2 regions of the Streptomyces daghestanicus genome follow, and region 2 is predicted to be linked to the other one. Evidence: predicted binding sites of a transcription regulator. Region 2 holds the regulator's gene; the other holds the start of a gene.
What was found. Region 2 encodes HspR, which represses chaperone genes until heat shock. Its sites were predicted from a motif close to TTGAGNNNNNNNNNCTCAA; they were not measured.
Positions count from the first base shown of each region.

Region 1: the regulator HspR is predicted to act here: its motif matches at 5,723-5,741, upstream of lon (endopeptidase La).

Region 1 covers NZ_BNDX01000008.1:920,982-932,136, forward strand. The annotation lists gene Sdagh_RS13525 (sensor histidine kinase) at 1-451, opposite strand, end outside; gene Sdagh_RS13530 (protein phosphatase 2C domain-containing protein) at 872-1,657, shown strand; gene Sdagh_RS13535 (MarR family winged helix-turn-helix transcriptional regulator) at 1,680-2,174, opposite strand; gene Sdagh_RS13540 (lysozyme) at 2,405-3,232, shown strand; gene lon (endopeptidase La) at 3,283-5,700, opposite strand; gene Sdagh_RS13550 (spermidine synthase family protein) at 5,848-6,525, shown strand; gene Sdagh_RS13555 (response regulator transcription factor) at 6,639-7,379, shown strand; gene Sdagh_RS13560 (HAMP domain-containing sensor histidine kinase) at 7,376-8,500, shown strand; gene Sdagh_RS13565 (multifunctional oxoglutarate decarboxylase/oxoglutarate dehydrogenase thiamine pyrophosphate-binding subunit/dihydrolipoyllysine-residue succinyltransferase subunit) at 8,782-11,155, shown strand, end outside.
Region 2 covers NZ_BNDX01000008.1:1,941,635-1,952,789, reverse strand. The annotation lists gene dnaJ (molecular chaperone DnaJ) at 23-1,201, shown strand; gene Sdagh_RS18310 (heat shock protein transcriptional repressor HspR) at 1,208-1,657, shown strand; gene Sdagh_RS18305 (PA14 domain-containing protein) at 1,744-4,173, opposite strand; gene Sdagh_RS18300 (sugar ABC transporter substrate-binding protein) at 4,469-5,572, shown strand; gene Sdagh_RS18295 (helix-turn-helix transcriptional regulator) at 5,651-6,682, shown strand; gene Sdagh_RS18290 (helix-turn-helix transcriptional regulator) at 6,645-7,631, opposite strand; gene Sdagh_RS18285 (helix-turn-helix domain-containing protein) at 7,652-8,638, opposite strand; gene Sdagh_RS18280 (hypothetical protein) at 8,771-8,959, shown strand; gene Sdagh_RS18275 (Rieske (2Fe-2S) protein) at 8,965-9,300, shown strand; gene Sdagh_RS18270 (pyridoxamine 5'-phosphate oxidase family protein) at 9,429-9,800, opposite strand; gene clpB (ATP-dependent chaperone ClpB) at 9,938-11,155, shown strand, end outside.

The sequences.
Region 1 (11,155 bases), 1.0 Mb from region 2:
GCCGGTCGACGCGGGAGCCGCGCTGCTCGGAGGGCGCCCTGGACTCGGGGCGGCCGGCGGCGATGTAGGGGGTGACCTCGTCGCGTTCGTCGGCCAGCGAGTGGGCGAGGGTGAGCGCGTCCTGGGTCCGCTCGGCGAGCGTGACCAGGTCCTGGGAGTCGTGCAGCTGCCCGGAGGCGGCGACGACCGAGGGCGCTCCGGCGCCGGCGATGGCGGCGGCCACCACGAGGACGGCGATGATCAGCCGGTTCCGTACGTGGGTGGGGCGGCCCTTGCCCACGACGGGCCCCGGGGCGGGTGGCTGGGCGGGGACCGCGGTGCCGGCCGGGCCGCCCGGAGCGGAGGTTCCGGTTCCGGCGGGGGCTCCCGGGGCGGGGGTGACGGGGGTTCGCTCCGGACCCCCGGCGGGGGCCGTCTGCTTGCCTTTGCGACGAGGCCGCGTCTTCTGCACCGGTGCTCGCATTCCTGACTCGTGTACCCGTGGGGCCGGGTGGCGCTCCGTCAACTGGCCGGCCGGCCCGTGCGTCGTCCGTCGCCGAGCCGTCGTCCGTGCTCGGACGGGGCGGGACCGCCACCGGCTCCCGACCCTCCCAGTGCCTGTGGGCAACGGGTGTGCAACACCTGGCCCGCCACCCGAAGGAGTGAACCCCGGAGGTGAGTTGGGGAGCAAGTCGCCGGCCGGCGGCCGACGGGCCCGCGCCGCACGCCGGTTGGACTCCGGCGGCGGGGCGGTGGCAGGATGTGCCGCCGCGCCTTCCCGGAGTACGGTATTCCGTCAGAAATCCGGCGGTTGACCTGCACCGGCGCGGCGCCTCCGGTCCGTCCGCCGGTACGTCGCGGAGGCCGCGCGGCGCTCGGGCAGACTGGTCCGATGCGTACGGATCTGGTCTCGGAACCCGGCATGTCCGGCCTGCCCAACGAGGACTTCGCGAGCGTCGCGCTTCCGGCGTCCGGACGGGGCGGCACGGTGGTCCTCCTGGACGGCGTCACCCCGCCGCGCGAGGCGCCGGGGTGTACGCACCCGGTGCCCTGGTTCACGGCGCGCCTCGGTGGGGCGCTGACCCGGCTGACCGTTTCACTCCCGGATGTTCCTCTCGCCGACGCGCTGTCCCGCGCCATCGCGGATACCGCCGAGGCACACGCGGAAACTTGTGACCTTTCTCACCCCAGGACACCGCAGGCGACGGTGGTTCTGGCCCGCTGGTCACCGGAGTCCGTCGAGTACCTGGTCCTGTCCGACTCGGCCTTGCTGGTCGAGGCGCCCGACGGCGCGGTCACCGCCCTCCTGGACGACCGGCTGGCCCGGCTGCCCCGGTCGGCGCTCGCCACCGAAGCCCTGGTGGACGCGACCCTGCGCAACAAGGAGGGCGGCTTCTTCACGGCGGCGGCCGATCCGGCGGTGGCGGCGCGCGCGGTGACGGGGACACTGCCGCGCGGCGCGGTGCGGGCGCTCGCGGCGCTGACGGACGGGGCGGCCCGCTGGGTGGAGAAGTTCGGCGAGGGCGACTGGACGGACCTGCTGGGCGTCCTCCGCAAGGAGGGCGCCCAGAACCTGGTGGACCGGGTGCGCCGGCTGGAGCGGGACGACACGGAACGGGCGTACCTGGGGCGGAGCAAGACGCACGACGACGCGACCGTGGTCTACGTCGAGCTGTGAGCGGGGCGGCCCCCGCGGCGGGTCACTTCTCCATGCCCCGGTTGAGTTCGTGCAGCAGCCGGGCGAGTTCCGCGACCTCCCGGGGGTCCCAGTCGGCGAGGCGGCCGGCGTAGCGGGCGCGGCGGGCCTCGCGGACCCGGCGGACCCGCTCGCGTCCCTCCGGGGTGAGGTCGACCAGCCAGGCCCGGCCGTCGGCGGGGTCGGGTTCGCGGGCGATCAGACCGAGGTCCTCCAGGGCGCGCAACTGGCGGGACATCGTCGCCTTGCCGACGCCGATGAAGGCGGCGAGTTCCGTGGCGCGCTGCCCGCCGCACTCCCCCAGCCGGACCAGGAGCCCGTACGCCGAGGACTCCAGGTCGGGGTGGACCTCGCGGGCCATCTCGGCCTGATTGCCCCGGGCGCGGCGCAGCAGCACCGTCAGCTCGCGTTCGAGTGCGAGGAATTCCGGCTGCCGCGTGTCCCCTCCGGTCCGCTCGGTGCCGCCTTCGCGTCCGCCGCCGTTCCCGCTGTCGTGCACGTCAGTTCCCGCCTCGGTTCTCCGGTCCTGAAACCGTTCCTGAAAGTTTCCGCCGCGCGCCGTCATCGCCGCAGTTCGGCCAGTATTTCGCAGGCTTAGACCAACGGCGGCTCCCGGCACCCCTTCCCCCGGCGGGTCTACGTGCGTAGCGTCGGGCCCCGCACTCGCAATGGCATGTTCACGCCACTTTCCGAGCACCACGAGCCCACGAAAGGCCCGTCATGCCCGTCCTGCCCGTGCACAGACCCGGACCGGCCCGCCGCCGGCGCTCCGCCGTCCTCGGCGGCCTGACCGCCGCGGTCTCGGCGCTCTCCCTCCTGCTCGCCCTGCCCTCGGCCGCCGCCGACGTGCCGCCCCGCGGCTCGGCGTACCTGGGCATGGGCGTCCCGGCCCACGACGGGGAGCACGGCAGCCCCGTCCCCGGCGACGCCACCCAGACCGAGGGCGTCGACGTCTCCAGCCACCAGGGCAACGTCGCCTGGTCGACCCTGTGGAGCAGCGGGGTCAAGTGGGCCTACGCCAAGGCCACGGAAGGCACGTACTACACCAACCCGTACTTCGCCCAGCAGTACAACGGCTCGTACAACGTCGGCATGGTGCGCGGCGCGTACCACTTCGCCACCCCGGACACCACCAGCGGCGCCGCCCAGGCCAACTACTTCGTCGACCACGGCGGCGGCTGGTCCCGGGACGGGAGGACGCTGCCCGGCGCCCTGGACATCGAGTGGAACCCGTACGGGGCCTCCTGCTACGGCAAGACACAGGGCCAGATGGTCGCCTGGATCGGTGACTTCCTGGCCACCTACAAGGCCCGCACCGGCCGGGACGCCGTCATCTACACGGCGACGAGCTGGTGGACCGAGTGCACCGGGAACTACGGCGGCTTCGCCACCGCCAACCCGCTCTGGATCGCCCGGTACGCCACCGCGGTGGGGACGCTGCCGGCCGGCTGGGCGTACTACACGATGTGGCAGTACACCTCCTCCGGGCCGACCGTCGGCGACCACAACCGGTTCAACGGCGCGCTGGACCGCGTGGTCGCGCTCGCCAACGGCTGAACGCGGCGCGGGGCCCCCGGCGGTCTCCGCCGGGGGCCCCGCGCCCCGCGTCACGCCGCGACCGGCACCTCGCTGGTCGCGGGCGCCAGCGCCAGCTCCAGCACCTGGCGGACGTCGGTGACGGCGTGGACGTCGAGCGTGTCCAGCACCTCCTGGGGGACGTCGTCCAGGTCGGGCTCGTTCCGCTTGGGGATGATCACCGTGGTGACCCCGGCGCGGTGGGCGGCGAGCAGCTTCTGCTTCACCCCGCCGATCGGCAGCACCCGCCCGGTCAGCGAGACCTCGCCGGTCATCGCCACGTCCGTGCGGACCAGCCGGCCGGACAGCAGGGACGCCAGCGCCGTCGTCATCGTGACGCCCGCGCTCGGGCCGTCCTTGGGCACCGCGCCCGCCGGGAAGTGGATGTGCACGCCCCGGTCCTTCAGGTCACCGACCGGCAGTTCCAGCTCGGCGCCGTGCGAGCGCAGGAAGCTCAGGGCGATCTGCGCCGACTCCTTCATCACGTCACCGAGCTGCCCGGTCAGGGTCAGCCCCGCCGCGCCCGTCTCCGGGTCGGCCAGCGACGCCTCCACGTAGAGGACGTCACCGCCTGCCCCGGTGACCGCCAGGCCGGTGGCCACGCCCGGCACCGCGGTGCGGCGCTCGGCCGGGTCCTGGGCGGACTCGGGCACGTGGTGCGGCCGGCCGATCAGGTCGCGCAGGTCGTCCGCGCCGACGGTGAACGGCAGCTTCCGCGAGCCCAGTTCGTGCTGGGCCGCCACCTTGCGCAGCAGCCGCGCGATGGACCGCTCCAGGGTGCGCACGCCCGCCTCCCGGGTGTACTCCCCGGCCAGCTTGCGCAGCGCGCCCTCGTCGATGCCCACCTCCTCGGCGTCCAGACCGGCCCGCTCCAGCTGGCGCGGGAGCAGGTGGTCGCGGGCGATGACGACCTTCTCGTCCTCGGTGTAGCCGTCGAGGCGGACCAGCTCCATGCGGTCGAGCAGGGCCTCCGGGATGGCTTCGAGCACGTTGGCGGTGGCCAGGAACACCACGTCGGAGAGGTCGAGTTCGACCTCCAGGTAGTGGTCGCGGAAGGTGTGGTTCTGGGCCGGGTCCAGGACCTCCAGCAGCGCCGCCGCCGGGTCGCCCCGGAAGTCGGAGCCGACCTTGTCGATCTCGTCGAGGAGGACCACCGGGTTCATCGACCCGGCCTCCTTGATCGCCCGTACGATCCGGCCGGGCAGCGCGCCGACGTACGTACGGCGGTGACCGCGGATCTCCGCCTCGTCGCGGACGCCGCCGAGGGCGACCCGGACGAACTTGCGGCCCATCGCGTGGGCGACGGACTCGCCGAGCGAGGTCTTGCCGACGCCGGGCGGGCCGACCAGGGCGAGGACCGCGCCGCCGCGCCGGCCGCCGACGACGCCGAGGCCCCGGTCGGCGCGGCGCTTGCGGACCGCCAGGTACTCGGTGATGCGCTCCTTCACGTCCTGAAGGCCCGCGTGCTCGGCGTCCAGGACCCGCTGGGCGCCCTGGATGTCGTAGGCGTCCTCGGTGCGCTCGTTCCACGGCATCTCCAGGACCGTGTCGAGCCAGGTGCGGATCCAGGAGCCCTCGGGCGACTGGTCGGAGGAGCGCTCCAGCTTGTCGACCTCCTTGAGGGCGGCCTCGCGGACCTTCTCGGGCAGGTCGGCGGCCTCCACCCGGGCGCGGTAGTCGTCGGACTCCTCGGCGGGGTCCTTGCCGTCGCCGTTCAGCTCGCGCAGCTCCTTGCGGACCGCTTCGAGCTGGCGGCGGAGCAGGAACTCGCGCTGCTGCTTGTCGACGCCCTCCTGGACGTCCTTGGCGATGGTCTCTGCGACGTCCTGCTCGGCGAGGTGCTCGCGCAACTGCGCGGTGGCGAGCCGCAGCCGGGCCACCGGGTCGGAGGTCTCCAGCAGCTCGACCTTCTGGGCGGTGGTCAGGAACGGCGAGTAGCCGGAGTTGTCGGCGAGCGCGGAGACGTCCTCGATGGCCTGGACGCGGTCCACGACCTGCCAGGCGCCGCGCTTGCGCAGCCAGGCGGTGGCGAGGGCCTTGTACTCCTTGACGAGTTCGGCGACCTGGCCCGGCAGCGGGTCGGGCACGGTCTCGTCGATCCGGGTCCCCTCGACCCACAGCGCGGCGCCGGGACCGGTGGTGCCGGCGCCGATCTTCACCCGGTTCCGGCCGCGGATCAGCGCGCCCGGGTCGCCGTCGGCCAGCCGGCCGACCTGCTCGACGGTGCCGAGCACGCCGGTACCCGCGTACGTCCCGTCGATCCGGGGCACCAGCAGCACCCGCGGCTTGCCGGGCTCGGAGCGGGCGGCGGCCTGGGCGGCCTCCACCGCGGCCCGGACCTCGGAGTCGTTCAGATCGAGCGGGACCACCATCCCCGGCAGCACGACCTCGTCGTCGAGCGGCAGCACGGGCAGGGCGAGCGACGTGAACGGCGTGGACTCAGCAGCCATGATCTCCCCTTCGGCAGTCAAGTTGAGCTGTATGCACTCAAGTACATCGACTCAATGCCCGGGGGCCAGCCGTTGTTCCCGGTCCCGTGTTCGCTCTCGGCGATCACCGTGCCGGGGGCCCCGCGAAGGGGGTGCCAGGATGACGGAATGCCCGTCCACGAAATTCCCGAAGTCCTGGACCGCCGCGAGGGCCCCTACGGCGAGGTCGTGCTGCGCCGGCACGGAGAGCTGCTGCAGATCATCGCCAACGGCTGCTTCCTGATGGACACCTCCGACGGCCGCTCGGAACGGCTGCTGGTCGACGCGGCGCTGGCCGCGCTGCCCGCCGGCCGCCCCGCGCCCCATGTGCTGATCGGCGGCCTCGGCGTCGGCTTCTCGCTGGCGCACGCGGCGGCCGGCCCCCGCTGGGGCCGGATCACGGTGGTCGAGCGCGAGCCGGCCGTCATCGACTGGCACCGCGACGGCCCGCTGGCCGGGCTGACCCGCGAGGCGCTGGCCGACCCCCGCACCGAGATCGTCGAGGCGGACCTGGTGGCCTACGTCAATGAGACGTCCGACACATACGACGCGCTCTGCCTCGACATCGACAACGGCCCCGACTGGACCGTCACCGAGGGCAACGAAGGGCTCTACGGACCGTCCGGACTCGCGGGCTGCGCACGGCTGTTGAGGCCCGGCGGGGTGCTCGCCGTGTGGTCCGCGCAGCCCTCCCCGGTTTTCGAAGAAACCTTGCGTAATGCCGGTTTCCAGCAGGTGCGTACCGAAGAGATCCCCGTTGCCCGGGGCGTTCCGGACGTCGTGCATCTCGGCGTCAGGGCTGGATAGCAAAGCCGTGGTGACTCCCCGTACGCTGCTGCTCTGACGCGGATCATTCAAGCGTCGACCGCAGCCATGGGATCACCCCACGGATTCCGTAAAGCACACCTCAGGGGCGGGCGATGGAGCAGACACACACCTCCCACAACGGCACGGCGACGGCTACGCAGGGCGCGCAGCGCCGGGTGCTGGTGGTCGAGGACGATCAGACGATCGTGGACGCCATCGCGACCCGCCTGCGCGCCGAGGGCTTCCTGGTGCAGACGGCCGGCGACGGCCCGGCCGCCGTCGACACCGCCGAGGCCTGGCAGCCCGACCTGCTGATCCTCGACATCATGCTGCCCGGCTTCGACGGCCTGGAGGTCTGCCGCCGGGTCCAGGCGCAGCGCCCGGTGCCGGTGCTCATGCTCACCGCCCGCGACGACGAGACGGACATGCTGGTCGGGCTCGGCGTCGGCGCCGACGACTACATGACCAAGCCGTTCTCGATGCGCGAGCTGGCCGCCCGGGTCCACGTGCTGCTGCGGCGCGTGGAGCGGGCGGTGGTCGCCGCCTCGACGCCGCGCAGCGGCATCCTCCGCCTGGGCGAACTGGAGATCGACCACGCGCAGCGCCGGGTGCGGGTGCGCAGCGAGGACGTCCACCTCACCCCGACCGAGTTCGACCTGCTGGTCTGCCTGGCGAACACGCCCCGCGCGGTGCTCTCCCGCGAGCAGTTGCTGGCCGAGGTGTGGGACTGGGCCGACGCCTCCGGCACCCGGACCGTCGACAGCCACATCAAGGCGCTGCGCCGGAAGATCGGCGCCGAGCGCATCCGCACCGTGCACGGTGTGGGCTACGCGCTGGAGACACCGACGCCATGAGCGCGGGGCGGCAGGCCGCACGGAGGAGCCCCGGCCCCCGGGACACCGGGGAACCCTGGGGCGGCGTACGCCCGTTCTCGATCAAGACCAAGCTCGGCGCGCTGGTCGTCACCTCGGTGCTGATCACCACCGGCCTGTCGGTGATAGCCGTGCACACCAAGACCGAGCTGCGCTTCATCACGGTCTTCTCGATGATCGCCACGCTGCTGATCACGCAGTTCGTGGCGCACTCGCTGACCGCGCCGCTGGACGAGATGAACGCGGTCGCCCGGTCCATCTCGCACGGCGACTACACCCGCCGGGTGCGCGAGAACCGCCGGGACGAGCTGGGGGACCTGGCCGGGACCATCAACCACATGGCCGACGACCTGGAGGCCCAGGACCGCCAGCGCAAGGAACTCGTGGCGAACGTCTCGCACGAGCTGCGCACCCCCATCGCGGGTCTGCGCGCCGTGCTGGAGAACATCGTCGACGGGGTCACCGAGGCCGACCCGGAGACCATGCGCACGGCCCTGCGGCAGACCGAGCGGCTCGGCCGGCTGGTGGAGACCCTGCTGGACCTCTCCCGCCTGGACAACGGCGTCGTACCGCTGCGCACCCGCCGCTTCGAGGTGTGGCCGTACCTGTCGGGCGTGCTGAAGGAGGCCAACATGGTCGCCTCCGCCCGCGCGGGCATGGCCACCGGCTCCGGCAGCCACACCCGTACCGACGTCCACCTGCACCTCGACGTCGACCCGCTGGACCTGACCGCCCTCGCCGACCCCGAGCGCATCCACCAGGTGGTCGCCAACCTGATCGACAACGCGGTCAAGCACAGCCCGCCGCACGGCCGGGTGACGGTCCGGGCGCGCCCGGGCGCGCTGCCGGACTCGCTGGAGCTGGAGGTCATCGACGAGGGCCCCGGCATCCCCCGGTCGGAGTGGCACCGGGTCTTCGAGCGGTTCAACCGGGGTGCGGTGACCCGGCCGCACGGGCCGGGCAGCGACGGGGGCACCGGCCTGGGCCTGGCGATCGCCCGCTGGGCGGTGGACCTGCACGGCGGCCGGATCGGAGTGGCCGAATCCGAGCGCGGCTGCCGCATCCTCGTCACCCTTCCGGGCCTGCCGACGACGACGAGTTGACGTAGGGTGCTCATCGGAGCCGCATGATCCACAGACGTTCGCGCTGACGGACACGTGTGAGCACGCAGAGGCCCGGCCCGCTGGGGCACCCGGGCCTGTTTTCCTGTTCCCGTTCGACGCGGAACCACGCTTGTTTCCCGCCATTTCCAGCGCCGAAACACCCGCCGCGATGTGACTTACGCGACGATGGCCCGGCCCGGCCTGACCTTCTCGCCCGGGGAGGCGTAGCCTTTATTCCCGCTGTCCATCACCTTGTGAAGCGGAAGAGGGCGGTTGCCGCCGTGTCGCCACAGTCCCCCAGTAACTCGAGCATCTCGACCGACACCGACCAAGCGGGGAAGAACCCCGCAGCGGCCTTCGGTGCCAATGAGTGGCTCGTAGACGAGATCTATCAGCAGTACCTCCAGGACCCGAATTCGGTCGACCGCGCCTGGTGGGACTTCTTCGCCGACTACAAGCCGGGGGCCGCCGCCCAGGCCGCGTCGGGCACCACGGCCGCGGGGGCCGCGGAGACCGCCGCACCGGCTCCCCAGGCCGCCCAGGCACCCGCCCAGGCCCCGGCTCCGGCCGCCCCGGCACAGCCCGCCCAGGCCCCGGCGCCCGCCGCTCAGCCGGCCGCCGCGCGGCCCGCCGCCCAGGCCGCTCCCGCCGCCCCGCCGCAGGCGAAGCCGGCCCCGGCCAAGGCCGCCCCCGCCAAGGCACAGCCCGCCACGGAGGCCGCCGAGGGTCCCGAGCTGGTCACCCTGCGCGGTCCGGCCGCCGCGGTGGCGAAGAACATGGACGCCTCGCTGGAGATGCCCACGGCCACGTCCGTGCGCGCCGTCCCGGTGAAGCTGCTGTTCGACAACCGCATCGTCATCAACAACCACCTCAAGCGCGCCCGCGGCGGGAAGATCTCCTTCACGCACCTCATCGGGTACGCGATGGTGCAGGCCATCAAGGCCATGCCGTCGATGAACTGGTCCTTCCAGGTCAAGGACGGCAAGCCCACCCTGGCCAAGCCGGAGCACGTCAACCTCGGTCTCGCCATCGACCTGGTCAAGCCCAACGGCGACCGCCAGCTCGTCGTCGCGGCGATCAAGAAGGCCGAGACGCTGAACTTCTTCGAGTTCTGGCAGGCCTACGAGGACATCGTCCGCCGCGCCCGCGAGAACAAGCTGACGATGGCCGACTTCACCGGCGTCACGGTCTCCCTGACCAACCCCGGCGGCCTCGGCACCGTCCACTCGGTCCCGCGCCTGATGCCCGGCCAGTCGGTCATCATGGGCGTCGGCGCGATGGACTACCCGGCGGAGTTCCAGGGCACCAGCCAGGACACCCTGAACAAGCTCGGCATCTCCAAGGTCATGACGCTCACGTCGACCTACGACCACCGGGTCATCCAGGGCGCCGCGTCCGGCGAGTTCCTCCGCCAGGTCGCCAACCTCCTCCTCGGCGAGAACGACTTCTACGACGAGATCTTCGAGGCGCTGCGCATCCCCTACGAGCCGGTCCGCTGGCTCAAGGACATCGACGCGTCCCACGACGACGACGTCACCAAGGCCGCCCGGGTCTTCGAGCTGATCCACTCCTACCGGGTCCGCGGCCACGTCATGGCCGACACCGACCCGCTGGAGTACCAGCAGCGCAAGCACCCCGACCTGGACATCACCGAGCACGGCCTCACGCTCTGGGACCTGGAGCGCGAGTTCGCCGTCGGCGGTTTCGCCGGCAAGTCCATGATGAAGCTGCGCGACATCCTCGGCGTGCTCCGCGACTCGTACTGCCGCACCACCGGCATCGAGTTCATGCACATCCAGGACCCCAAGCAGCGCAAGTGGATCCAGGACCGGGTGGAGCGCGGCCACGCCAAGCCCGAGCGCGAGGAGCAGCTCCGCATCCTGCGCCGTCTGAACGCGGCGGAGGCCTTCGAGACCTTCCTCCAGACCAAGTACGTCGGCCAGAAGCGCTTCAGCCTGGAGGGCGGCGAGTCCGTCATCCCGCTGCTCGACGCGGTCCTGGACTCGGCGGCGGAGTCCCGCCTGGACGAGGTCGTCGTCGGCATGGCCCACCGCGGCCGGCTCAACGTGCTCGCCAACATCGTCGGCAAGTCGTACGCGCAAATCTTCCGCGAGTTCGAGGGCAACCTCGACCCGAAGTCGATGCACGGCTCCGGTGACGTGAAGTACCACCTGGGCGCCGAGGGCACCTTCACCGGCCTCGACGGGGAGCAGATCAAGGTCAGCCTCTGCGCCAACCCCTCCCACCTGGAGACCGTCGACCCGGTCCTGGAGGGCGTCGCCCGCGCCAAGCAGGACATCATCAACAAGGGCGGCACGGACTTCACGGTGCTGCCGGTGGCGATCCACGGCGACGCGGCCTTCGCGGGCCAGGGCGTGGTGGCCGAGACCCTGAACATGTCGCAGCTGCGCGGCTACCGCACCGGCGGCACGGTCCACATCGTCATCAACAACCAGGTCGGCTTCACCGCGGCCCCCGAGTCCTCGCGCTCCTCGATGTACGCCACCGACGTGGCCCGCATGATCGAGGCCCCGATCTTCCACGTGAACGGCGACGACCCGGAGGCCGTGGTCCGCGTCGCCCGGCTCGCCTTCGAGTTCCGCCAGGCGTTCAACAAGGACGTGGTGATCGACCTCATCTGCTACCGCCGCCGCG
Region 2 (11,155 bases):
GCAGGAAGGAGGGACGTCGGGGATGAGCACCAAGGACTTCATCGAGAAGGACTACTACAAGGTCCTCGGCGTCCCCAAGGACGCCACCGACGCCGAGATCAAGAAGGCGTACCGGAAGCTCGCCCGCGAGAACCACCCGGACGCCAACAAGGGCAACGCCCAGGCGGAGGAGCGCTTCAAGGAGATCTCCGAGGCGAACGACGTCCTCGGCGACCCCAAGAAGCGCAAGGAGTACGACGAGGCCCGCGCCCTCTTCGGCAACGGCGGCTTCCGCCCGGGGCCGGGCGCGGGCGGCGGCACCTTCAACTTCGACCTGGGCGACCTCTTCGGCGGCGCCCAGGGCGGCGGACAGGGGGCCGGCGGCTTCGGCGGCGGGCTCGGTGACGTCTTCGGGGGCCTGTTCAACCGCGGCGCGGGCGGCGGCACCCGTACGCAGCCCAGGCGCGGCCAGGACATCGAGTCCGAGGTCACCCTGAGCTTCACGGAGGCCATCGAGGGCGCCACGGTCCCGCTGCGGATGTCCTCGCAGGCGCCCTGCAAGGCCTGTTCGGGCACCGGCGACAAGAACGGCACCCCGCGCGTCTGCCCGACCTGCGTCGGCACCGGCCAGGTCACCCGGGGCTCGGGCGGCGGCTTCTCGCTGACCGACCCGTGCCCGGACTGCAAGGGCCGCGGCCTGATCGCGGAGAACCCCTGCGACGTCTGCAAGGGCTCCGGGCGGGCCAAGTCCTCCCGGACGATGCAGGTCCGCATCCCGGCCGGGGTCTCCGACGGGCAGCGCATCCGGCTGCGCGGCAAGGGCACCCCGGGCGAGCGCGGCGGTCCGGCGGGCGACCTGTACGTGGTGGTGCACGTCAAGGAACACCCCGTCTTCGGCCGCAAGGGCGACAACCTCACGGTCACCGTCCCGGTGACGTACGCGGAGGCGGCGCTCGGCGGCGAGGTCCGGGTGCCCACCCTGGGCGGTCCGCCCGTCACGCTGAAGCTGCCGGCCGGGACGCCCAACGGGCGGACCATGCGCGCCCGCGGCAAGGGCGCGGTCCGCAAGGACGGCACCCGCGGCGACCTGCTGGTCACCGTCGAGGTGAGTGTCCCGAAGGATCTGACGGGGAAGGCTCGTGAGGCGCTGGAGGCGTTCCGCGAGGCGACCGCGGGTGAGGACCCGCGGGCGGAGCTGTTCCAGGCCGCGAAGGGAGATTGACATCAGATGGACGGTCGTCGGCGCAATCCGTATGAACTGACCGAGGACACCCCGGTCTACGTCATCTCGGTGGCGGCCCAGCTGTCCGGCCTGCACCCGCAGACCCTGCGTCAGTACGACCGTCTGGGCCTGGTCTCCCCGGACCGCACCGCCGGCCGGGGCCGCCGCTACTCGGCCCGGGACATCGAACTGCTCCGTCAGGTCCAGCAGTTGTCGCAGGACGAGGGCATCAACCTGGCCGGCATCAAGCGCATCATCGAGCTGGAGAACCAGGTCGCCGCGCTCCAGGCCAGGGTCGCCGAGATGGAGGCCGCCCTCGACGGCGCGGCGGCGGCGATGCGCCAGCGCGAGGCGGCGGTGCACGCGTCGTACCGCCGTGACCTGGTCCCGTACCAGGAGGTCCAGCAGACCAGCGCGCTGGTGGTGTGGCGGCCGAAGGGACGCCACACCGACTGAGACGCCCGAGCCGGACGAGCGTACGGAAGAAGGGGCCCGGATCGCATCCGGGCCCCTTCTTTCCGTCGTTCCGCGTCCGGGGCCGGTCAGAGCCAGGAGTCCCAGATGCCGTACGCCCGCTCGGTGGTGGCGGCGTCGGCGCCTGCGGCGTCGGTGCGCACGACCCGGTAGTAGTACAGGCCCAGGCGGTCCTCGTGGACCGTGGTGTCCATGTAGTACGCGCTGTCGCCCGCCACGCCCTGTTTCAGGGTGAGCCAGGAGGCGGTGGCCGGGTCCCAGCGCTCCACGCGGTAGCCGGCGAACCGGGCGCAGTCACCGAGGCCCGAGGACTCCGAGCAGCCCACGTACAGCTCCGGGTACTGGTCCTCGCGGACGTCCGTGCCGGTCCAGCCGGGCGGCCGGGTGTCGGGCAGGGTGACCGTGATGTCGGCGGTGTGGAAGGCGTCGGGTCCGGCGTAGGGGTCGATGAGTCCGGAGCCGTCCGAGGCGGCCACCCGGTAGACGTGCGCGGCGCCGTCCGGCACGGTCGGGCAGTAGATCTCGGTGGCGGTCAGGGAGCTGCCGGTCCAGCAGTTGTCCTCCCAGACCGTCTCGCCGGTCTCCGGGTCGGTGACGCCTTGCCAGACGGCGTACGACTGGACGTCGTCGTCGGCGGGCGGGGTCCAGGTCAGGTGGACGCCGAGCGGGATGATCTCGGCGGTCAGGTTCTCCACCGGGGCCGGGCGTTCGGTGTCCGGGGTGGTGGCGGTGGCGGCCGGGCCGGGCCGCGAGGCGTGGCCCTGCGGGTCGACGGTGACCACCCGGTACTCGTACGTCGTCTCGGACGCCCCGGAGACGTCCCAGCAGACCCCGTTGACCTGCTTGCGGCCGGCGTAGGAGGGCGCGTCGGAGCCCGACCAGGTCCAGTACGTCTTGGGCGCCTCCGGGGGCAGGTCGACCGAGCTGTTCGGCTTGCACAGGTCGACGGTGGTGGTCGCGCCGGTCGCCGGGTCGGTGCGCTCCAGGCGGTAGCCGAGCAGCGGGCCGTCGCCGTCGAAGGCCCATGGGTCGGTGCTGCTCCACTCGACCATCACGCCCTCGCCGAAGGGGTGGGCGGTGGTCCGGAAGGCGGGGATCGCCTCGGGCCGGGCGGCCAGGTCCACGGTGATCTCGGCGGGGGCGGCGGCGTTGCCCTTGGCGTCCAGCGCGCGCACCGCGTACCGGTAGGTGTCGCTCACCGCCGTGAGCTGGCGCGGGACGACCTCGGTGGCGGTCGTGGTCCCCGGCGCGGGCAGGGCGTCGAGCCAGCCGCCGGTGGCCGGGTCGTACTGGAGCACCTGGTAGGCGGTGGCGTCCCCGGCGGGGGACCAGAGCAGGTGCGGCACGCCGGAGCGGTACTCGACGCGGGCGTCGGCGACGGGGGCCGGCGGGGTGCGGTCGGCGGTGGTGAAGGTGGCGGCGGGCGAGTACGCCGACCAGTTGCCGGCCGCGTCCCGGGCCCGGCCCCGGTAGGTGACCTCGGCGCCGTCGGCCGGGGTGCCGGTGTCGCAGAAGGCGCCCTTGGCGGCGGTGGCGACGGTCGTCCAGGCATCCGAGGACGCCTTCCGCCGCTGGAGTTCGTAGAGCGCGATGTCGGCGGCGTTCGCCGCGGTGGTGACCAGTTCCGGGGCGGCGTAGGGCTGGTCGGCCGGGCAGGCGTCCATCTCCACGAACGGCGCCGCGGGCGGCGTCCGGTCGACGGTGGTGACGGGCTGGTCGGCCGTCCCCGCCGAGGTGTTGCCCGCCTTGTCGTAGGCGCGGACCTCGTAGTAGAAGACCTGGCCGGTCTTCGGGACGGTGGTGTCCGTGAACGAGGTGGAGGTGGTCGTGGCGAGCGGCTTGCTGCCGTACTCGGTGCCCTTCAGGCGGCGGTGGACGCGGTAGCCGACGAGGTCCATCTCCTTGTTCTTCGCCCAGGAGACCTTCGCCTTGCCGGTGGCCTCGTCGTACGTGACCGAGGCCCCGGTGGGGGTGAGCGGCTTGACCTTGTCGACGGAGGCGGAGGTGCGGGGGGTGTAGGCGAAGGTGACGTCCGCCTTGCCGGTCCAGTTCACGAAGTCGACGCGGAGGGTGTGCCTGCCCTTGGGGACCGTGACGTCGACGGTCTTCTTCCGGGTCGAGGACACGTTCTTCCACAGGTCGACCTTGCGGACGCCGTCGAGGTAGACGCGGATGCCGTCCTGGGCGGCGGCGGTGAAGGCGAACGGGCCGCCGGAGCCGAAGTCGCGGGTGACGGACCAGCGGACGCCGAAGCGGTCGGCCGGCAGTCCCTTGGCGGGCGCGCCGGAGCCCCAGTTCTGGTCGATCGCGGAGTCGCAGTCGGTCTTCTTCGGGGAGCCGGAGAAGGCGGTGTTCGCGAAGAACTGCCGGGTGAAGACGGGCGAGGCGCAGCTCGCGGCGGCGGAGGCGGGCGCGGCGGTGGTGAGCAGCCCGCCCGCGGTGGCGAGCACGACGGCGGCCGAGGCGGCGGCCGTGGTCGTGCGTCTGGCTGAGTTCATTCGGTCCTCTGATCGAAAACGGCGGGGGCCGCCGACGGCCCCGTGATCACGACTCGTGAGGAAAGGAGTTGGTTGTACGGATCTCGCGGGTCCTGATGGGGATGGGTGATGGCCTTTGTGTGAAGGGATGTTGGAGAAGAAGTCGTTCTGTTTTCATCGCGGGAGCGCTGCGTGATGTTGCCATCTCGTTAAGTGGTACCGCTTGACGGTGAGGTGGGTGGACGCGTTGTCTTTTCAGTCACCTGGGTCGCAAAGCGGCCACCGCGTCCGGAAGGCACCAGAAGTGATCTCCTGCATGCGCCGTATCGCCATGTCCGTGGCCGTGTCCACGATGGCCGTTTCGCTGACGGCCTGCGGTGCGCTCAACGTGTCGGGCGGCAGTGACACCGCGAGCCCGACCAAGGGCGACGACCTCACGGTGGGGCTGCTGCTGCCGGAGAAGGCCAACACGCGCTACGAGCAGTTCGACCACCCCATCTTCGAGAAGAAGGTCACCGACCTGACCGGCGGCCGGGGCACCGTCGAGTACGCCAACGCCGAGGCGAGCGCGAGCAAGCAGGCCGGGCAGATGCAGAAGATGATCGACGACCGGGTCGACGTCATCGTGCTGGACGCGGTCGACGCGCACGCCATCGCGGGCAGCGTGAAGAAGGCCAAGGACGCCGGCATCCCGGTGATCGCCTACGACCGGCTGGCCGAGGGCCCGATCGACGCGTACATCTCCTTCGACAACGAACTCGTCGGCGAGGTCCAGGGCCGCTCCCTGCTGGAGGCACTCGGCCCCGACGCCGCCGCCGACACCATCGTCATGATGAACGGCGCGCCGACCGACCCCAACGCCCGCCAGTTCAAGGCCGGCGCGCTCACCGAACTCGCCGGGAACCTGCGGATCGGCGCCGAGTACGACACCGAGGACTGGAAGCCGGAGAACGCCGAGAAGAACATGGCCGAGGCCATCGCGAAGCTCGGCGCGGACGGCATCGACGGCGTCTACTCCGCCAACGACGGCATGGCCGGCGGCGTCATCGAGGCGCTCAAGGCGGCCGGCGTCACCGAGCTGCCGCCCGTCACCGGCCAGGACGCCGACCTGGCGGCGGTGCAGCGGATCGTCTCCGGCGAGCAGTACATGAGCGTGTACAAGTCCTACCCCCAGGAGGCGGAGAGCGCCGCCGAGATGGCCGTGGCCCGCGTGCAGGGCAAGGACATCCAGTTCGACGCGCTCACCGCCGACCGCGTCGACAGCCCCACCGACAAGGACATCCCGGCCCAGCTCGTCACCGTCGTCGCCCTGACCAAGAAGAACATCAAGGACACCGTGGTCGCCGACGGCATCCACGAGGTCTCCGACATCTGCACCGCCGCGTACAAGGCGGACTGCGCGGCGATCGGCCTGAAGTAGGCCGCTTGTTGCACAGGCGGTCCCGGCCGCGCATAGTTGCGCTGCGGAAAGCGGCGGCAACCGGGGGTGGACTGGGCGATGGCCGGGCACGGGACGGACGGGCATCCACACGGTGCTGACCGACTGTGCGAGGCCGGGGACCAGGTGTACTCCCGTGCCGTGCGGCGGGGCCGGGTGCCGCGCGGGGACGCGGAGGCGGTGCCCTGTCTGCTGGACCTCGCCCTGCTGCACCCCGACCCCGACGACATGGGGTTCCTGGTGCCGACCGCGCCCCAGGAGGTCATGACCCGGCTGCTGCGCGAGGTGTACGACGAGGTCAGCGCCGGGCAGCGGCGGCTGGGCTCCGCGGTCGCCGCCGTCGAGCGGTACGCGGGGCTGGGGGAGCAGCGGCAGCCGGCGGCCGGCGAGGGCACCGCGATCCGGGTCCTGGACGGCCTGGCCCGCATCCAGGCGGCGATGGACGAGGCGACGCAGGCGTGCACGACCGAGGTGCTGACCGTGCAGCCCGGCGGCATCCGGCGCGAGCACGAGCTGTCCGAGGGGCTGCACCGGGCGCTGGCGCTGCGCGGGCGCGGCGTACGGATGCGCGACCTGTACACGCACGTCGCCCGGCACGGGCAGGGGCTGCTGCACTACATGGAGCTGATGGGCGACGCGGTGGAGGCGCGGACGCTGGACGAGGTGATCGACCGGCTGATCCTGTTCGACCGCACGGTGGCCTTCGTCCCCGCCAACGCCGAGCGGACCATGGCGCTGGAGCTGCGCCACCCGGCGCTGGTGGAGTACCTGGTGACCGTCTTCGAGCGGCTGTGGCGGCTGGCGCTGCCGCTGACCGCGCCGCTGCCGGAGACCGGCATCGACGGCATCTCGCACCGGGAGCGGTCGATCGCGGCGCTGCTGGCGGAGGGCCACCAGGACGCGGTGATCGCGGAGCGGCTGGGGATCAGCGTGCGCACCTGTCGGGCGCACATCGCCCGGCTGTCGGAGACGCTGGGCGCGGCGAGCCGCACACAGCTCGGCGTCCGCATCGCCCAGGCCGGCCTGGACGGCCCGCCCCGCACCCCGGCCCCGGTCAGGCGTCCCGGTCGAGAATCCCCGACCGCGCGATGAGATAGCCGAGCTGGGCACGGCTGTCGCTGCCTAGGGTGGCGGCGAGTTTGGCGATGTGGACGCGGGCGGTGCGCACGTTCATGCCGAGGTGGTCGGCGATGACGGCGTCGGTGTGCCCCTCCACCAGCAGGGCGGCCACCGCGCGCTGGCGCGGGGTGATGCCGTCCAGGGTGGGCGGCTGCTCGGCCTGCGGGTACATGGGAACGGCCAGCCGCCACAGGCGGTCGAAGACGGTGACGAAGTAGGTGATCAGCGCGGGGTGGCGGATCTCCAGGGCGAGGGTGCGGTCCTCGTTGGCGGGGATGTAGGCCACCCTGCGGTCCACGGTGATCAGGCGTTCGGTGACCTCGTCCAGGCTGCGGGCCTGCACGTCGCCGGTCAGCCGCTCGTAGCGGGCCAGGACGGTGGGCGCGTACCGCAGGGTGTGCTGGTAGAGGGCGCGGATGCGGCCACCGCGGGCGAGGAAGGCCTGGTCGCGTTCGATGACGGGTTCGTGGACCTGGGGCGGGGGGCCGATGTGAGCGCCGTGCGGCTGGATGGTCAGCACCTCGTCGGTCGCCTCGGCCATGACCTCGGCGATGGCCCGGCTGATCCGGTCCTTGCCGCTGAGCAGTCGTAGGGCCGGTGAGTCGTCGGCCGACGCGTGCGGGCCGCCGATGCGCAGCAACGGGGCGAAGGTCTCGGCGAGCCGCTCGCCGCGCCGCCGTTCACCGGCGACGCGCTCGTCGGAGGCGCGCAGGAGGCGGTGCAGGGCGACGGCGGGGGCCACGGGCTCCAGTCGGTCGGGAGTGTCGACCACCGGGCGGAGCAGACCGGAGTCGAGGAGGCACGGTGTCGCGTCGGCCGCCGCGGCCGGGAGGGGGCCGTCGCGCAGGGCGCGGGTGTACAGCTCCAGTCCGGCCTGGCACAGCTCCTCGTTCGCGTGGTCCTCGTGTGCCGTCGCGGTCACGCGTGACTGCCTCCTTGGCGTCAGTGGTCCTGGTCCAGTATTCCGGACTGCGCGATGAGGTAGCCGAGTTGGGCCCGGCTGCCGCTGCCGAGGGCGGAGGCCAGCTTGGCGATGTGGGCCCGGCAGGTCCGTACGTTCATCCCGAGGCGACGGGCGATGGCCTCGTCGACGTGGCCTTCCACCAGGAGCTTGGCGATGGAGTGCTGGATGTCGGTGATGCCGTCGGGCGCGGTCTCGTAGGGGGCGCCGGCGGTGAGCGGTACGGCCCGGCTCCACATGAACTCGAAGACCTTGATGAGGTAGCGGACCAGTCCGGTGTGCCGCAGTTCCAGCGCGGTCTGCCGGTCGTCGCGGATCGGCAGGAAGGCGACCGTCTCGTCGAGGATGATGAGCCGCTCGACCAGTTCGTCGATGGTGCGGTACTCGGCCTTGCCGTTGGCGAACTGCTCCACGTAGGCCAGCCGCTCGGAGTTGTAGCGGGCCGTGTGCTGGTAGAGGGTCCGGATGCGGACCCCGCGCTCGATCAGGGGCTTGTCGCGCTCCAGGGCCTCCATCAGCCTCTTCTCCGTGCTGCGGGGACCACTCGGCTGGATGGTCAGCATCTCGGAGGCGCACTCGGCGGTCGCGAGGTCGAGGGCGGCGTTGATCCGGTCCAGCCCCTCCAGGACGGTGATGGCGTGACCGGAGGAGGTGTCCTGGGCGCTGAGTGTGAGGAACGGCTCGAAGGTCTCGGTGAGGGCGATCGACAGCCGCCGGTGCTCGGAGATCTCGCGTTCGATGGGAGTCAGCCGCTGGGCCAGGGCGACGGACGGGGGTACCGGGCGCAGCCAGTCGGAATCGTCAGGGTCCGGGTGGAGGAGGGCGAATTCGGTGAGGCAGGGCGCGGCTTCCGCGTCCGCTCGCGGGATGCGACCGTTGCGCAGGGCATTCGCGTACAAACGACTCCCTGCCTCGCACAACTCTGTGACCGAGTGGGGATGTGTCTCCTTTGTGTCCTTTTTACCCATATCTCCACCCCCCAGGGTCATGAACGTGCAGGAACATGATGCACCGATCGTGTGGCCACGACGTACCTGAATGAGCCATCGTCTTATCCGACGGGGGAGTGAGGGGACCTTCAAGTGAGGACGAAGCCAACCATGCGCAAGAGAATGCTTCGCTCGGTGCTTGTTGCCGCCTTCTCCGCCGTTGCGGCCTTCGGAACAGTGGCTGGCCTCTCCGGCGTGCAGGGCGACGCGCACGAGGTGGGCAGTGAACAGTCCGTCGCTGTCGTGGCGGTCGACGGCGAGGCGCCGTCGTACACCACGAACGACAGCAAGTGGGACTGATGCGGATGTCCACCCCACCCGACGACCGCTCATTCCGTCGCGAGATGGCCACCGCCTTCCGCTCCGGCTGGCACTTCATCGACCTGGTCACCGCCATCCCCCACAGTGGTGACTCCCTGATGGTGACCGTGTTCGGCGAACCGGTCGTCGTCACCCGGGACGAGGACGACGACGTGCGGGCGTACCGGTGTCTGCGGCGGCCTCGGGGGGCGCCGCAGCCTGTGCGGTGTGCCATCCGGTACGGAATGATCTTCGTGAATCTTGACCAGAGAGACCACCGGCTGGTGGAACCCGAATCCCCCACCTCGCGGACCATCTCAGCCACCCCCCGCAGTGCCTGACGCGATTCCCCCGTCGTAAAAAGATCGCTCAGGCGCTTCCCCCCGCAGCGGCGTCACCGTGACCTGAACACGGTGACGCCGCTGCAGTTTTGCATGTCCTGCCGCGGACATCCTCCGTTTCACCACACTCAGGTGGTCCCCAGGGCCCGGTCCACCGCGATCTCGATCACCACACGGGTCGGATTCGGCCGCGGTGGCTTGTACCGCTCGGCGTACCGCCGCTCCGCCTCGGCCACCTCCTCCAGCGCCTCGCGCACGACCGCCCGCCCCTCCAGCGTCGACCACCGCCGGCCGTCCACCTGGCACACGGCGGCCCGCGCGCCCGTCTCCCCGGCGGCCCGCACGTACCGCGCCTTCGCGCTCGCCCGATCCGTGATCACCCGGACCACCCCGGCGTCCGGGTCGTAGGTCGCCCCGACCGGCACCACGTGCGGTGTGCCGTCCGGGCGGAGGGTGGTCAGGGTGCACAGATGCCGTTCCCGCCAGAAGCCGAGGTCCATGGACGGGAACCTATACGGGCCGCCGGGTACTCGTTCCCCCTGGCGGCTCCCGATCCGCACTTGAGTGGAATAGACTCAACTTTATACACGTTGCCTGAGTCAGGACGTTGCCCAGTCGCCAGGAGGAGAACCCGAACGTGGACGCCGAGCTGACCAACCGGAGCCGGGACGCGATCAACGCGGCCAGCAACCGGGCCGTGACCGGGGGACACCCGGACCTCACCCCCGCCCACCTGCTCCTGGCCCTGCTCCAGGGTCAGGACAACGAGAACATCACCGACCTGCTCACGGCCGTCGACGCCGACCAGGTCGCCGTCCGCACCGGCGCCGAGCGGGTGCTCGCCGGGCTGCCCAGCGTGACCGGGTCCACCGTCGCCCCGCCGCAGCCCAGCCGTGAGATGCTCGCGGTCGTCGCCGACGCCCAGACGCGGGCCAAGGACCTCGGCGACGAGTACCTCTCCACCGAACACCTCCTGATCGGCATCGCCGCCAAGGGCGGTGCGGCCGGCGAGGTGCTCAAGGCGCAGGGGGCCACCGCGGACAAGCTCCAGGAGGCCTTCCGGAAAGCGAGGGGAGGGCGCCGGGTGACCACCGCGGACCCGGAGGGCCAGTACAAGGCGCTGGAGAAGTTCGGCACGGACTTCACGGCCGCCGCGCGCGAGGGCAAGCTCGACCCGGTCATCGGCCGGGACACCGAGATCCGCCGCGTCGTGCAGGTGCTGTCCCGCCGTACGAAGAACAACCCGGTGCTGATCGGTGAGCCGGGCGTCGGCAAGACCGCCGTCGTGGAGGGGCTCGCCCAGCGCATCGTGAAGGGCGACGTCCCCGAGTCGCTGAAGAACAAGCGGCTGGTCGCGCTCGACCTCGGCGCGATGGTGGCCGGGGCGAAGTACCGCGGCGAGTTCGAGGAGCGGCTCAAGACCGTCCTGGCCGAGATCAAGGACTCCGACGGCCAGATCATCACCTTCATCGACGAGCTGCACACGGTCGTCGGCGCCGGTGCCGGCGGCGACTCCGCGATGGACGCGGGCAACATGCTCAAGCCGATGCTGGCCCGCGGCGAGCTGCGCATGGTCGGCGCCACGACCCTGGACGAGTACCGCGAGCGCATCGAGAAGGACCCCGCCCTGGAGCGCCGCTTCCAGCAGGTCCTGGTCGCCGAGCCGTCCGTGGAGGACTCCATCGCGATCCTGCGCGGTCTCAAGGGCCGCTACGAGGCCCACCACAAGGTGCAGATCGCGGACAGCGCGCTGGTCGCGGCGGCCACCCTCTCCGACCGGTACATCACCTCCCGCTTCCTGCCCGACAAGGCCATCGACCTCGTCGACGAGGCGGCCTCCCGCCTCCGCATGGAG